Regions from separate parts of the Clostridium fungisolvens genome, predicted to be linked through region 1. Evidence: riboswitches for the same ligand, from Rfam matches in the RefSeq annotation. Region 1 holds a riboswitch; each other region holds the start of a gene.
What was found. Region 1 has a riboswitch for S-adenosylmethionine ahead of bsdtw1_RS10535 (trans-sulfuration enzyme family protein). Riboswitches for the same ligand answer to the same signal wherever they lie in the genome.
Positions count from the first base shown of each region.

Region 2: linked by a shared signal. The riboswitch ahead of bsdtw1_RS18995 (YbaK/EbsC family protein) and the one ahead of bsdtw1_RS10535 (trans-sulfuration enzyme family protein) in region 1 are both predicted to bind S-adenosylmethionine.
Region 3: linked by a shared signal. The riboswitch ahead of bsdtw1_RS04120 (homoserine O-acetyltransferase/O-succinyltransferase family protein) and the one ahead of bsdtw1_RS10535 (trans-sulfuration enzyme family protein) in region 1 are both predicted to bind S-adenosylmethionine.
Region 4: linked by a shared signal. The riboswitch ahead of bsdtw1_RS18555 (epoxyqueuosine reductase) and the one ahead of bsdtw1_RS10535 (trans-sulfuration enzyme family protein) in region 1 are both predicted to bind S-adenosylmethionine.

Region 1 covers NZ_BLZR01000001.1:2,454,363-2,458,185, reverse strand. The annotation lists gene bsdtw1_RS10540 (oleate hydratase) at 1-1,121, shown strand, start outside; SAM riboswitch class I at 1,367-1,483, shown strand; gene bsdtw1_RS10535 (trans-sulfuration enzyme family protein) at 1,726-2,880, shown strand; gene bsdtw1_RS10530 (trans-sulfuration enzyme family protein) at 2,882-3,823, shown strand, end outside.
Region 2 covers NZ_BLZR01000001.1:4,303,221-4,307,043, forward strand. The annotation lists gene bsdtw1_RS18990 (methionine ABC transporter ATP-binding protein) at 1-917, opposite strand, end outside; SAM riboswitch class I at 1,023-1,135, opposite strand; SAM riboswitch class I at 1,634-1,746, shown strand; gene bsdtw1_RS18995 (YbaK/EbsC family protein) at 1,886-2,347, shown strand; gene bsdtw1_RS19000 (M20 family metallopeptidase) at 2,465-3,661, shown strand; gene bsdtw1_RS19005 (class I SAM-dependent methyltransferase) at 3,759-3,823, opposite strand, start outside.
Region 3 covers NZ_BLZR01000001.1:1,059,217-1,063,039, reverse strand. The annotation lists gene bsdtw1_RS04125 (homoserine dehydrogenase) at 1-1,129, opposite strand, end outside; gene bsdtw1_RS04120 (homoserine O-acetyltransferase/O-succinyltransferase family protein) at 1,147-2,010, opposite strand; SAM riboswitch class I at 2,498-2,608, opposite strand; gene bsdtw1_RS04115 (APC family permease) at 2,759-3,823, opposite strand, start outside.
Region 4 covers NZ_BLZR01000001.1:4,195,416-4,199,238, reverse strand. The annotation lists gene gpmA (2,3-diphosphoglycerate-dependent phosphoglycerate mutase) at 1-729, shown strand, start outside; gene bsdtw1_RS18565 (zinc ribbon domain-containing protein) at 774-1,010, opposite strand; gene bsdtw1_RS18560 (TetR/AcrR family transcriptional regulator) at 1,031-1,618, opposite strand; SAM riboswitch class I at 1,778-1,883, shown strand; gene bsdtw1_RS18555 (epoxyqueuosine reductase) at 2,158-2,997, shown strand; gene bsdtw1_RS18550 (trans-sulfuration enzyme family protein) at 3,063-3,823, shown strand, end outside.

The DNA.
Region 1 (3,823 bases):
CACATTTCTTTGAAACAAATTTTTGGTATATGTGGCAGACTACCTTCGCTTTTCAAAAGTGGTCGAGTTTGTTTGAATTCAAGAGATATATGGATCGTATGATTTTTGAGTTCTCCCGTATAGAAACTTTAGAAGGTGTAACAAGGACTCCATATAATCAATACGAATCTGTTATTCTTCCATTAAAAACTTATTTAGAAGGTTTTAATGTTGATTTTAGTATAAATGCTACTGTTACTGATCTGGATTTTAAACCAGGTGAAGAAATAACAGTAACAGCAATACATGTAGAAGATAGCGAAGGGGAAAAAGTTATCGAGCTTAAGGATGACGATGTGTGCATTATGATAAATGGATGCATGACAGATAACGCAACTTTAGGCGATATGCATAGAGCACCAGAATATACTCCTAATAAGCCAATGTCAGGAGAATTATGGGCTAAAGTTGCTAAGAAAAAGTGGGGGCTTGGAAATCCAGAGCCATTCTTTGGTCATCATGAGGAAACAAACTGGGAGAGTTTTACTGTAACTTGTAAAGGTAATAAGTTACTTAAGCTTATTGAAAGATTTTCATCAAATGCTCCTGGTAGTGGAGCACTAATGACTTTTAAAGATTCGAATTGGTTGATGAGTATAGTGGTTGCAGCTCAACCACATTTTAAAAATCAACCACTTGATACAACTATTTTCTGGGGGTATGGATTATATACTGATAGAATAGGTGATTATGTAAAGAAACCTATGAGAGAATGTACTGGAGAAGAAATATTAATAGAGTTATTGCATCATCTTCATATGGAGGATAAGTCAGAAGAAATAATGGATACGGTGGTAAATGTAATTCCATGTATGATGCCATATATTGATTCTCAGTTCCAACCAAGAAAGAAGACTGATAGACCAGAAGTTGTTCCAAAGGGGTCAACGAATTTTGCAATGATAAGTCAATTTGTTGAAATACCTGAAGATATGGTATTTACTGAAGAATATTCTGTTCGTGCGGCTAGAATTGCAATATATTCTTTATTCGGTGTGAAAGATAAGAAAATTTGTCCAGTAACACCATATAAGAAAAATCCTAAGGTTTTGAAGGACGCTCTAAAGACATCTTTTAGATAAAATTAGAAAGTTACGTAGATAAGTAAAGAGGGCAATTAAGATATATAACTTATAGAATATTAGTTTAATATTATGGATTTATCGTAAGATAAATCCATAATATTTTTTATCATATAGAAAAATATAAAATTTTTAAGCAACCATTAATATGGAAAAGTAATTATTGAATTGGCAAAATTTTATAAAATAGGTTGACAGAAAACTAATGCCAAGAATATAATATGTATTAATTGAATAATAGTTTTAACTTATCTCGAGAGGTGGAGGGACTGGCCCTGTGAAACCCGGCAACCAGCATGAATTTCATTTAATTTGTGTAATGGTGCTAATTCCTGCAGTTTTATATAACTGGAAGATGAGAATAGATTTCTGTTGTAAATACATGCCAGAGTTTATTCTCTGGCATTTTTTGCTGTATTCAGAAAAACAAAATTTTAGTGTTATCAAAACCTAATAATCTCAAGTCTTTACCATAGTTTTTTGGAAATTCAGTAAAAACAAAACTTATTCGGTTACTAGTTTTTTGTATATACTGAGAAAAGAAATCACAGGTGAAAATTCAGTTATAGACTTTTATAAGCAAAATATTAAGGGGGCATTTGATATGTGTGCAGAAAAATTACTAAAGTTTGAGACTACAGCAGTACATGGAAGTAAGGGATTTGATCCATTAACAGGAGCAATAAGCTTTCCAATCTATCAAACTGCTACATTCAAGCATGGGGGCTTGAATGAAAGTACCGGATATGATTATTCTAGGTTGCAAAATCCTACTAGAGAAGAGGTAGAAAACACTGTAGCAAAACTTGAAGGAGCTAAATTTGGTGCTGGTTTTTCTACAGGGGTGGCAGCAGTAACTGCTGTATTAAGTCTTTTTAAGCCAGGTGATCATATTTTGGTTTCTGATGATTTATATGGAGGTACTTTTAGATTATTTAGAGATATTTATGGACCTTATGGAATAGAGCATGATTTTATAGATACCGCTGATTTGAATGATGTAATAAATAATATTAAAGAAAACACTAAGGCTATTTTTATTGAAACCCCTTCTAATCCAATGATGAAAGTTGTAGATATAAATGGAGTGGTAAAGCTTTCAAAAGAGAAAAATCTAATTGTAATAGTAGATAATACATTTTTAACTCCATATTTTCAAAAACCTCTTAATTTAGGAGCTCATATAGTTGTTCATAGTGGAACTAAGTTTCTTGGTGGACATAATGATACCCTTGCTGGTTTTGTGGTAACTAATGAGGAGTGGATAAATGAAAGAATAAGATTTTATGAAAAGTCTACAGGTGCAACATTAGCGCCTTTTGATTCTTGGTTAATACTTAGAGGAATAAAAACATTACATATAAGAATGGAAAAAAGTCAAGAGAATGCAATAAAAGTTGCTGAATTCTTGAAAAAACATCCTAAGATAAAAGAAGTGTTTTATGTAGGATTACCTGAACATAAAGGATATGAAATTTCTAAAAAGCAGGCAACTGGCTTTGGTTCCATGATATCATTTAAAGTGAAAAATCAGGAAGATGTAGCTAAAATCTTAAAAAATGTTAAAGTCATAAACTTTGCAGAGAGTTTAGGTGGTGTTGAGACTTTAATTACCTATCCACAAACTCAAACACACGCAGAAATTCCAGCTGAAATTAAGAAGAGGCTTGGAGTAACAGAAGATTTATTAAGGCTATCAATAGGCATTGAAAATATAAGTGATTTAATTGAAGATTTAGAAAGCGCGTTGGGGTGTTAATATGAGATTTGGTACAAAATTAATTCATAATGGAAATGAGATAGACGAAGAAACAGGTGCACTTAGTATACCAATTTACCAGGCTTCTACTTTTCATCAAAGAGACATAGATAACTTTGGAAAGTATGATTATTCTAGAAGTGGAAATCCCACAAGAGAAGCATTAGAGGATACAATAGCTCAACTTGAAAATGGACACAGAGGTTTTGCCTTTTCTTCAGGTATGGCAGCGACATCATCTGTTTTATCAATATTTTCATCTGGAGACCATATTGTAATCTGTGAAGATGTTTATGGAGGCACATATAGGATTACTACTAAAGTACTTAGCAGATTTAATATTGAGTTTACTTTTGTAGATGCATCTAAACTAGAAAATATAAGAAGTGCAATTAAGGAAAATACAAAAGCTATTTTCTTAGAAACACCTTCAAATCCTATGCTTAAGATAACAGATTTAAAAGGTGCTATTTCTATTGCTAAGGAGAAAGATATAATTGTAATAGTAGACAATACTTTCATGTCACCATATCTTCAAAGACCACTTGATTTAGGTGCTGATATTGTAGTTCATAGTGCTACTAAATTTATAGGTGGACATAGTGATGTGGTAGGTGGACTTGCTGTTGCTAAAACTAAAGAATTAGCAGATAGAATATACACTATACAAAATTCTTTTGGAGCTATACTTGGACCACAAGATTGTTGGCTGCTTCTCAGGGGGATTAAGACTTTAAAAATAAGATTAGATGCTCATCAGGCAACTGCATTGAAGCTTTCAACATGGCTTCAACAGAAGGAACAGGTAGAAAAAGTTTATTATCCAGGATTAGAAGGTCATATAGGAAAAGATATTCATTTTTCTCAAGCTTCTGGTGCTGGAGCAGTGCTTTCTTTTAAGTTTAAAACTTTAGAGCAAACAAAATATTTTCTTAACAACATT
Region 2 (3,823 bases), 1.8 Mb from region 1:
TGAATAATCTCTATATTTCCAAAAAGTATACTTGCATCTACTTTAAACTTTCTAGAAAGTTTTGATATGAAGGCCTGACCTGTATTCTGTCCTACAAAAGATATCTTAGCTATGATTTCTTCCTCTGTAAGCTCTCCAATAAAAGAGTTGCTATTTAAAAGTTCGTAGATTTTATCATATTTAAAAATTGTTGAGATAAAATTTTTCGTCATATTTGCCTTTGGTTCAGAGAATATCTGCACTAAGCTTCCCGCTTCAACAACTTCTCCTTTATCCATTACTGCTACCTCATGACATATTTCCTTAACTACTTCCATCTGATGAGTTATTAAGACTATAGTAAGTGCTAATTTTTCATTTATTTCTTTTAGCAGTGACAGTATCGAGTGTGTTGTTTCAGGATCAAGAGCTGAAGTAGCTTCATCACATAAAAGTACCTGTGGATCATTTGCAAGTGCTCTCGCTATTGCCACTCTTTGTTTTTGACCTCCACTTAACTGGGACGGATATGCTTTTACCTTATCACTCAAACCAACTAAATTTAGTAAGCTTTCAACCTTTTCTTTTATCCGCTCTCTACTTAGCCCCTTCCCTTTCAACGGATATGCCACATTTTCAAAAACATCTCTACTTCTCATAAGGTTGAAGTGTTGAAATATCATACCTATCTTTTCTCTACTTTTCCTAAGCTCTTTTGGTGATAGTTTCGTTAACTCCTTATCATTAACAATAACTTCACCACTAGTAGGCTTTTCAAGTAAATTTATACATCTAATCAAAGTACTCTTTCCTGCTCCGCTATAACCAATGATTCCAACAATCTTGCCAGGTTCAACATACAGGTTTACATTCTTTACAGCTTCTACTTTGCCATCTTTGGAGTGATAAGTCTTTGATACATTCTTTAACAAAATCATTTTATTTCCCCCTTTACTAAAAAGTAGATAAAAAAATCCTCCTTCCAATAAGGAAAGAGGACCTGGTAAATAACCCACATATGGGTAACTCACAAGTATAATCTTTCCTTATCTTTCAGACACATAAGTCTGCAGGAATTAGCACCTTGCGAGCAAATGAACACACGCCGGTTGCTGAAACTTCATCGGGCCAGTCCCTCAGTTTCTCTAGATAAGGTTCATATTAATTTTTTATAACTTCGGCTTGAAACCAATTATAGTTATGTTTTTTTTAACTGTCAATACCAAATTTTAGGAATTTTTATAAAGAAATTACGTAATTTTTTTATCCTAAAACTTTAAATAAATATATATTATATATTTATTTATATTTCAAAAATCTTTCATAAAAATTTTATTTCAATCATATTTAAACCTAATTTAGACTTATACATTTCTACATTCACTACTCTAATCTAGCCATTAATCAAATTAGACTTTACTTTAAACTATCCAAATTTGTATATTATAATTTCTTGCTTATCTTTAATATGCATATTCTAAAAAAAATGATTAATTCATAAAAATAATATTTTCTTAGTAATTCAATAAGTTTAGTATTTTATCTTGACATGGAAAATTTTTGCGTTTATAATTCTATTTAAATTAAACTTGTCATTCATGATAAAGTTGAATTTAAACAAAATATACAAATCAATATTGATTAAACAGTAAATACCTTATCAAGAGAGACGGAGGGAATGGCCCTAAGATGTCTCAGCAACCAACATGTTTCATTTGCATGCACGGTGCTAAATCCAACAGGAGTTTTATTTCTGAAAGATGGGGAAGATATTAGTTAAAATATAGGCCTTTATAGGCATGCATTTTAAATCTTCTTCCATTGATGGATGAAGATTTTTTTGTTTTTATAGATTCATATAAACTATAAACACTTGCTGTTTAACTAAATAAGCCGAGGTGTAAAAATGAGTATTGAAAGTGTACGAAATTATTTTTTAACAAATGGTTTGGAAGATCCGGTTTTCGAACTGGAATCCAGTGGGGCTACTGTGGAACTTGCTGCAAAAACTTTAGGTATTGATTCTCAGTATATTGCAAAAACCCTAGCCTTTAAACTTAAAGACAGGGATATTCTCGTTGTAACTCGAGGAGACGCAAAAATAGATAATAAAAAGTATAAGCACCATTTTAATCTTAAGGCCAAAATGTTGAATCATGATGAAGTTCTTGAAGTAACAGGCCATCCAGTTGGCGGGGTTTGTCCTTTTGGTCTAAAAAACAAACTAGATATATACTTAGATATTTCTATAAAAGACTTCGAACATGTGTATCCAGCAGCCGGTGCACACAATGTAGCACTAAAGATAACTCCTAGCGATATAGAGAAACTTACTAAAGCATTATGGATTGATGTATGCCAAGTTTAAAAGTAAAACTTATAAATATAAAAATGGTACTAAAGATTTTTAACTTCAACTACTAAGTTATGAAACTCTATAATTAGAGTTTATGGGGCAATATTTTATAAAAAGGGGGAAATTAAATTGAGCAATAAATTAAATTTATTAGAATTAAAAGTTATAGATGAAATAGAAAAAAGTAAAAACAAGTATATAGACATAAGCCATAGTATCCACCATAAACCTGAGGTTGGAAACAAAGAATTTTTTGCCTCTGCCTTACTCTCTGATACTTTGGCTAAAGAAGGTTTTGAGATCGAGACTGGTGTTGCAGACCATAAAACCGCTTTCATCGCTAGAAAAAAATCTCCTAAAAAAGGCCCAATTATTGCTTTTTTAGCTGAATATGATGCACTTCCTGGGTTAGGTCACGCTTGTGGGCATAATATAATTGGTACTCTAAGTACAGCCTCTGCAATAGCATTATCAAAAGTTTTGGATGAACTTGGGGGAGAGATAAGAGTTTTAGGAACCCCTGCCGAAGAAGGCGGAGAAAACGGAAGCGCTAAAGGTAGTTTTGTAAATCACGGTTTACTAGCAGATGTAGATGCTAGTTTAATAATCCATCCAGGCAATAAAAATCACCCAACCAGCCCTTCTCTTGCTGTTGATCCACTAGATTTCGAGTTTATAGGGAAGCCCGCTCACGCAGCAGCTTCTCCACATGAAGGCATAAATGCTCTAGATGCTGTAATAGCACTTTTTAATGGAATAAATGCATTAAGACAACATGTTACACCAGATGTACGAATTCACGGAATAATAACTCATGGAGGAGATGCTCCTAATATAATTCCTGAATATGCTAAAGCTAGATTCTTTATACGTGCCGCCACAAGAAAAACTTGCGATGAAGTGACTGAAAAAATAAAGAATATAGCACAAGGAGCTGCTTTAGCTACGGGTGCTAAAGTCAATATAGTTGCTTTTCAAAATAAAGTCGACAATATCCTCATCAATAAAACTTTCGATGAGTTATTTATAAATAAAGCTGCTCTACTTGGATTACAAGTATCAACTGAGCAAAACAAAGGTTTTGGCTCCACAGATGTTGGAAACATAAGCCATGTTGTACCAACTATACATCCCCATGTGAAAATAGGACCTGAAACTTTAGTTGGCCATACCGTAGATTTCAGAGAAGCTGCTGTATCCGAAGAAGGTGATTACGGTCTTATAGTAGGTGCCAAAACTTTAGCCATAACAGCACTTTCCTTATTTACGAATGAAGAAAACTTAAAAGCTATTAAAGAAGACTTTCTAAGAAATAAGGAAATTTAGCATAAAAATAAGATGAAATGATTGCACAGATATTTAACTTATAGAGTTGATCCCTCCATATTTAAACATTCTACTATCATTTCATCTTTTTTATTTTCTATAAGCTTTTCTCAGCAACGATAGTAAAAGTCTTAGGAATTCCCTTATCAAAAACTTCTGAAG
Region 3 (3,823 bases), 1.4 Mb from region 1:
CAACCAACAAGCCTATCTCATTATCAAATATATCAATAAACTCAGCGGTCAAAAATCTTCCATTCAATTCTTTAATAAGATTCTCCTTATTATCTGTATGAATTCTTATAAGACTTTGTACTTTTTCTTTTAAATTTGACTCTATATTAAACTTATCTTCTGAGAAGCTATTTATTACAATACTATTTTTATTTAGAGCTAGATCAATAATATCTCCATATACAGCTGAAGCTGTAGGAAGCATACCTGCTCCACTTCCTTTAAACACTAATTCGCCAACGGCATCTCCGCTAACAATAACTGAATTAACTTCATTGTTTACTCTGTAAAAGTCAGATTCACTATCTATCAGCACAGGTTTCACAGAAGCAAAAACCTTATTTTCTTCCTTCTTGCTATAAGATAATAGCTTTATTTTACAGTTCGCTCTCTTGGCATATGCGAAATCCTTACTATCTATAGATGTTATACCTTCTACATCTATATCCTTCCAAAAAACTCTCTTTTTAAATGCTAAAGTTGATAAGATAGCAAGCTTTCTAGCTGCATCGTACCCCAATACATCTGAATCTGGATTTGCTTCAGCAAAACCTAGCACCTGTGCTTCTCTCAGAGCCTCTTCATACTCCACCCCTTCTTCATACATCTTCGAAAGTATGAAATTAGTAGTCCCATTTATTATGCCTTTTACGCTTCTTATTTCATTACCGCTTAAGGATTCAGTAAGAGGTTTTATAATTGGTATTCCACCTGCAACTGAAGCTTCAAACTTTAATGAAACTCTATTATCCTTAGCTAATTGAAAAAGCTCATCACCATATTCTGCAATCAAATCCTTATTAGCAGTAACCACATGCTTTCCAAGGCTTAAAGCTTTCTTTACGTATTGGTACGCAGGGTTAATTCCACCGATCACCTCTACAAGTATATCCCAATCCTTAGAAAAAACTTCCTCAAAACTATCTGTTATTTTATCACTTAGTTTTTTCTTAAGATGCTTTTCTTTATGTTTTACTAGTATTGTTTCAACATGAATTTCAGCTTCTTCATCTTTACTTTTGTTCTTTTCTATTAATTCTATAAGTCCTGTTCCAACCACACCGTAACCTAATACTGCTATCTTTTTCATATAAGCCTCCCTTTTCATTAAAGTCCTACTATAAAATTTTTAAGCCAGTTATCATATAACCTTATTCCATCTTCTTTCCAGCTTTCAATTATGTCATTACAAGGATCATTCTCTACAAAATAATTTTTTGGTATATTTATCGGTAATCCCTTGTTCAAATCTCTAAAATACTCATTTTTTAAAGTTTCCTTATGATATTCACAATGACCTAGTATATACAAAGAATTGTCATCAACTATTACATATTCTCCTGCTTCATCTGATTTTGCTATAACCTTTAAAGCCTTACAAGCTTCTACATCTTCACTTACTAGTTTTGTATGTCTAGAATGAGGAGCAAAAAGATTATTACTTACACCTTCTAGAACCCAGTGACTTTCCAACTTATTATGGTCAAATATTCCAAAAATTTTCTCATCACAAAGTTCTTTACGAATTCCATGATAATGATTTAATGCCGCTTGAGCCCCCCAACATATAAATATGGATTTTTTATTACTCTCCTTAGCAAAATTAAGTATTTCATTTAATTCATCTATATAAGATACTTCTTCAAAATCTAATTTTTCTACTGGTGCTCCTGTTATAATTAAACAATCCAATTCATTTTTAATATCATTAAAAGCTTCATAATTTTCAATTAAGTATTCTTTTGGTACAGACTTGCATTCATGCGTTACAAGCCTTATAAACTTAACTTCCATACTTAAAGAAGTTCTAGATAGCAATTCTAAAAGCTGCCTTTCTGTCTCGTACTTATTTGGCATTAAATTTAGAATCCCTATTTTAGGTAAGTTCTTTTCAACTCTGTCTATTACAATATTTTTATTATATTTTATTAAATCTGCTCCCACTAATTTTGCTTTACAGTATATAGTCATACCTGACTTACCTCCCCAAATTAAAATCTATATATCGATAAACTAGTTCCAAATGAAATCTAAATTTGATAATCCCATTACCATTAATAGTTAACACAAATGTTACTTAGGTTTATTGGATAGAACTAGATTATCTATTCCGCTGAACTGATAAACTACTTCAGTCCTCAAACTCCAAATAAAGATTTCGATGGTTCTACGAATCTTTATTTGGATAAATTCTAATATGAAGTAGTTTATATATAGAAAAAAAGACCACCTAATATGACTTTAAAAAAATCATAGGCAGTCTTTTATCAGAAAATAATCCGTTATAGATGTACCACTTCGTATTAAAACTTCGCAGTTTCCAAACGAACTAGTACATCTTTAAAACTATCTCTATAGAAAAATACTTAATAAAAAATAAAAGCTATTTTTCTATAGAGATAGAGAAATAGCTTAAAAAACATTGCAAATATACAATTTCAATGTGTTTAGCATATATCTATTATCTCTCAGGAATATAATCCTGCAGGATTTAGCACAATTCTAGCTAATGACTGCTAGCTGTTGCTAGGCTTCAAAGGGCCAGTCCCTCCACCGTTCTTGATAAAAGACCTAAATATTCAATTATGTTTGCTATAATTATACAAGAAAAGTCTATAGGTTCAAATATCCAATTAGGATAATAGGAGAAAACCGATAGGCTATAACTCTAATTTTCTCCTATTATCTCTATTTTTTATCACTTTTCTCTTTTTTTCTATTAATTGCTTTCTTTACTATTCTTATCAATTTGCTCAGTCTTTTCGATTTTGCACTCTTTTTCATGAGTTTCTTTTGTTTCTTTACACTTAAAACACTCTTTATCAGTATACTCTTCTAATACTTTTTCCATGTTTTCAGTATCATAATCATTTTCTATAATAAATGGAACAGATATAACAGCTATGTTTCTTCTCTTAAGTAAGGTACTTCTTAAGAACATTGCAGTTTGGTTATGCAGTGCATTTCCCCACCATTTCTCTGCATTGAACTGAGGTATTACAACAGTAACCATATCCTTTTTACTTGGTCTAAAATCACTATTCTCTATAAAATCTACTAATGGATTAACAACTTCTCTATAATCAACGTCTCTTATAATAAGAGGAATTCCCATTTCATATTTATCCCATTTTTCTTTAAGCTTTGCTGTTTCCTCTTCATCCGTAGATGCATGGAAAGCAGTTATATCATCAGATAAACATTTTGCATAGTTTATTGTTTTTACAACAGCTTCATTTAAAGCTCCTACTGGAACTATAAATCTTTTAGCAGCATTACTATTAAATACTGGGAAGTAGTTATTATCTAAGCTTAATTGTCTAGCAACTTTAGCGTAATGTCTTCTTATTCTCTTCATAAGAAGCATTAATGATGGGATAAGGATTATAACTACCCATGCTCCATGCTTAAACTTAACTATAGATATTACGATTAAAGTTATAAATGTTATTGTTGCTCCTAAACCATTTATAAAAGCTTTATGCTTCCAACCTGGTGCTTTTGTTCTAACCCATCTCATTACCATACCACTTTGAGATAAAGTAAAGGATATAAATACACCAATAGCATATAGAGGTAACATTAAGTGGTTTTCACCCTTAAATACAATTACCAATATAGCTGCTGCAACTGCAAGTAATATTATACCATTTGAGAAGCTTAATCTATCTCCTCTTTTAGCAAACTGTCTTGGTGCAAATCCGTCCTTAGCTATAAAAGAAAGCAATAATGGAAAATCTGAAAAAGCTGTATTCGCAGCCATTATAAGGATCAAAGTAGTAGC
Region 4 (3,823 bases), 1.7 Mb from region 1:
AGTCTTTGGAATTTAGAGAATAAATTTACTGGGTGGACAGATGTAGATTTATCAGAGAACGGGCTTATTGAGGCAAGAAAAGCAGGTAAAATACTTAAGGAGAACGGATTTACTTTTGATGTTGCATATACTTCAGTATTAAAGAGAGCTGTAAGAACCTTGTGGATAATACTTCACGAAATGGATCTAATGTGGATACCTATCCATAATTCTTGGAAGCTTAACGAAAGACACTACGGTGCGCTTCAAGGGTTAAATAAACAAGAAACTGCTGAAAAGTATGGAGAAGAGCAGGTTCATAAATGGAGAAGATTTGTTGATGTTAGACCACCAGAACTTAGTAAAGATGATCCAAGATATCCTGGTCATGAGATAAAATATAAAGGATTGTCAGAAGAGCAATTACCACTAACAGAGAACTTAGCTGACACTGAAAAGAGAGTGTTACAGGACTGGTTTCAGGAAATTGTTCCTGCTTTAAAAGAAGATAAGAAGGTTATAATAGCTGCTCATGGTAATACTTTAAGAGCTTTGGTTAAATATTTAGATAATATATCTAGTGACGGTATAGCAAGTCTTAACATACCAACAGGAACACCTTTGGTATATGAACTTAATGACGATCTAACTCCAATTAGACATTACTATCTATCATTAGACGGAAAGCTTCCAGAAATGGCAATTCCTAAAGATATTAATGAAAGCAAACAATTAGTAGGAAAAGTATAAGATAATAAGGCTTTTGCATAATTAAATGCAAAAGCCTTATTACTTTATTTTTGCCAAGCTGGAAGCTTAGCCATCATTGATTTTGCAACTTCATTAGCAACATTAGTGTCTAATCCCTGAGTTTTGATTATGAAGTTAGTTAATGAACTAAGTTTTTCCTCATAAGATTGCATTGCTCCATCAGGACGTGCACAATATTTACAATAATCCTTTCGTTCATCTTTACTAGCGAAATCTTCGACTGTTTCCATAGGCATTCCACATGCGATACAAGTTTTCATTTAATAACTACCTCCTAAAATTATATTTTTATCAAGTTAATGTAATGATGTAATAATTGTGTTCCATAGTTTTTTAGTACAGACTTATTGGGTGAGAAAAGGTCACCATTGGTTAAATAGTAGTGTAGTAATCCAACCCAAGTGTTATAAAGTAAATCAATAGAAAGAGGACGTATGTTTCCAAGAGATATTTCTCTTTCAGCAGCTAAACTAATGTGATGAGAAATAGTTGAGTTGATGCTAATATACACATTACGAACTTCTACAGGTAAAAGTCTTCTTTCGATTATCAGTCTAGTATAAAAAGCTTCAAACTCTGATAACGCAGTTATATGTGCTTTTAATAAATCCTCTAAAGTGCTTTCTTCACTGACCAACTCATGTAGACGAGTTGCAATCTTATTGCCAAATTCATTGATAACAGCTATAAGTAGCTCTTCTTGAGTAGGAAAGTGGGAAAACACAGTGCCGTGAGACACTTTAGCAGCCTTTGCAATATCTATGGTCCTTGTTGATAAAATACCATTTAAGCTAAACTGCTCCATTGCTATTTCTATTAACTTGCTTCTAGTTTCTCTTTTTTGAATTTGTCTTTTATTTTCTGTCATAGTACCACCTTAATTTGATGAGCATAAACTCATTGAGTTACAACTCAATAATAATCTTGTATATAAGTATTGTCAATATGTTTTCATAATAAATTTAGATTATTTTCTTATTGACACAATATAGAAAATATTATATAAATAAAATAATAATTTAATAAAGTCTTATTAAGAGTGGTGGAGGGACTGGCCCTTTGAAACCCAGCAACCAGTATGTTTCATTTGCATACATGGTGCTAAATCCTGCAGCAATGCTGAAAGATAAGGAACGTGTTATAAAAATCTCTTTCAGTGAAGAGATTTTTTTGTTTTTTAGGAGTTATAATTTTTTTTAATCTTTACGATAAGTTTTTTTTAAGGAGGGAAGATTTTTAACGATGATTTACAATTTTATAAAGTCAATTACAGATAACTAAAGGAACTGATTTTGTTTGAAATAAATAATGGTATTTATATATATCCTTGCAATGATTTAACCTTAGAGAACCAGTGTATGCAAATTTTAAAGTTAATTAGTCATAAATAAAGAATGAGGAGTTTTTATGTCTGATATAAATGGAAGTAATAAATTAAAACAAGATATTATAAATAAAGCTAAGGAAATGGGGGCAAATATTATAGGCTTTGCTTCAGTGGATAGATGGGATGAATTTAAAGAAACATCGCCAGAGTATTTTCCGCAAAATATATGGCCTGAAACGAAGTCAATAATTGTTTTAGGAATACAAATATTTTTGCCAATGCTTGAAACTACACCTTCTATAGTTTACTCGGAATTATATAATACAACTAATAGATTATTAGATGAAACAGCCTATAAGCTAGCGAATTATTTAAATACATTAGGGCATAGAGCCTTTTATTTTCCAAGAGATGGGTATGGAGACATATCTATATTGGTGAAGAAACCAGCGGCTGCCTTTTCACATGTATTGGCAGGAAAGTATGCAGGACTTGGAACTATAGGTTATAACCATACTTTATTAACTAAAGAATTTGGACCTAGAGTTAGATTGGTATCTGTTTTAACTGATGCTGTAATAGAGCCGGATGAACTTTTAAATAAGGATCTTTGTATTAAATGTGAAATGTGTAAGAGATGCTGTCCAGCTAGTGTTTATACTACTACAGAAACACTTATAGCAAATATGGACAAGAAAAAATGTGCGGAATACCATTCAAAGCTTAAGGATGCCTATGCGTATCCCTGCGGTGTATGTATAAAAGTATGTCCTATAGGTGAGGACAGGAAAATATATGGAAACAATGCTAAAAAGTATTTGAATGAAAAACAGGCACTAGCAACTTGTGAAGGAATTGAAGAATATGCAGGATGGATTCATGCTAGAAATCATGGTTCAAAGGAAGTTAAATCTGAATAAAGTTTGGTTATTTTAATTTCAACGAACTCAGAAAAATATAAAGATTAAGATTGGGGGATTTATAAATGAAAGGCAATTTTAGTACAAGACTCACTCACTTAGGAGAAAAAAGTCCTAAATCAGTTTCAAGATCCAAGACTATTCCAATATCAATGACTTCAGTATTTGTGTTTGATGATGTAGAAACTCTTGATAAAGTTTATGATAACGAAGAAGAAGGGTATGTTTACTCAAGAAATGGTAATCCAGGACATGATGCTTTAGAAGAGATAATAGCAGGAATAGACGAAGCAGAAGATGCGCAGGTATTTTCATCTGGAATGGGAGCCATAGCAATGTCGATAGTTGCTAATGTAAAGGCTGGAGATCATATAATAGCAGCAAGTGTCTTATATGGTGGAAGCTACACCTTTTTAAAGCAAGAACTTGCAAAATTTAATGTTGAAGTAACATTTGTAGATGTGGTAAATGAAAGTATTGAACAATATTTTAAACAAAATACTAAGGTGGTATATGTGGAAACTATATCAAACCCATTGATGGAAGTTATTGATATAAAAACTATATCAGAATTGTCGCATAAACATGGTGCAAAGCTTATTGTTGACAATACTTTTGCTACGGGAGTAATATGCCAGCCGTTAAAGCTTGGGGCAGACATTGTTGTATATAGTGCTACAAAGTATATATGTGGACATAGCGATGTTACTGGAGGCATTGTAGTTGCAGACAAAGAGAATGTAAACAGCATAAGAAATACAGGTGCTTTATATGGTCCTATGATGAGTCCTTTTGATGCTTGGCTTTTAATAAGAAGTTTAAGAAC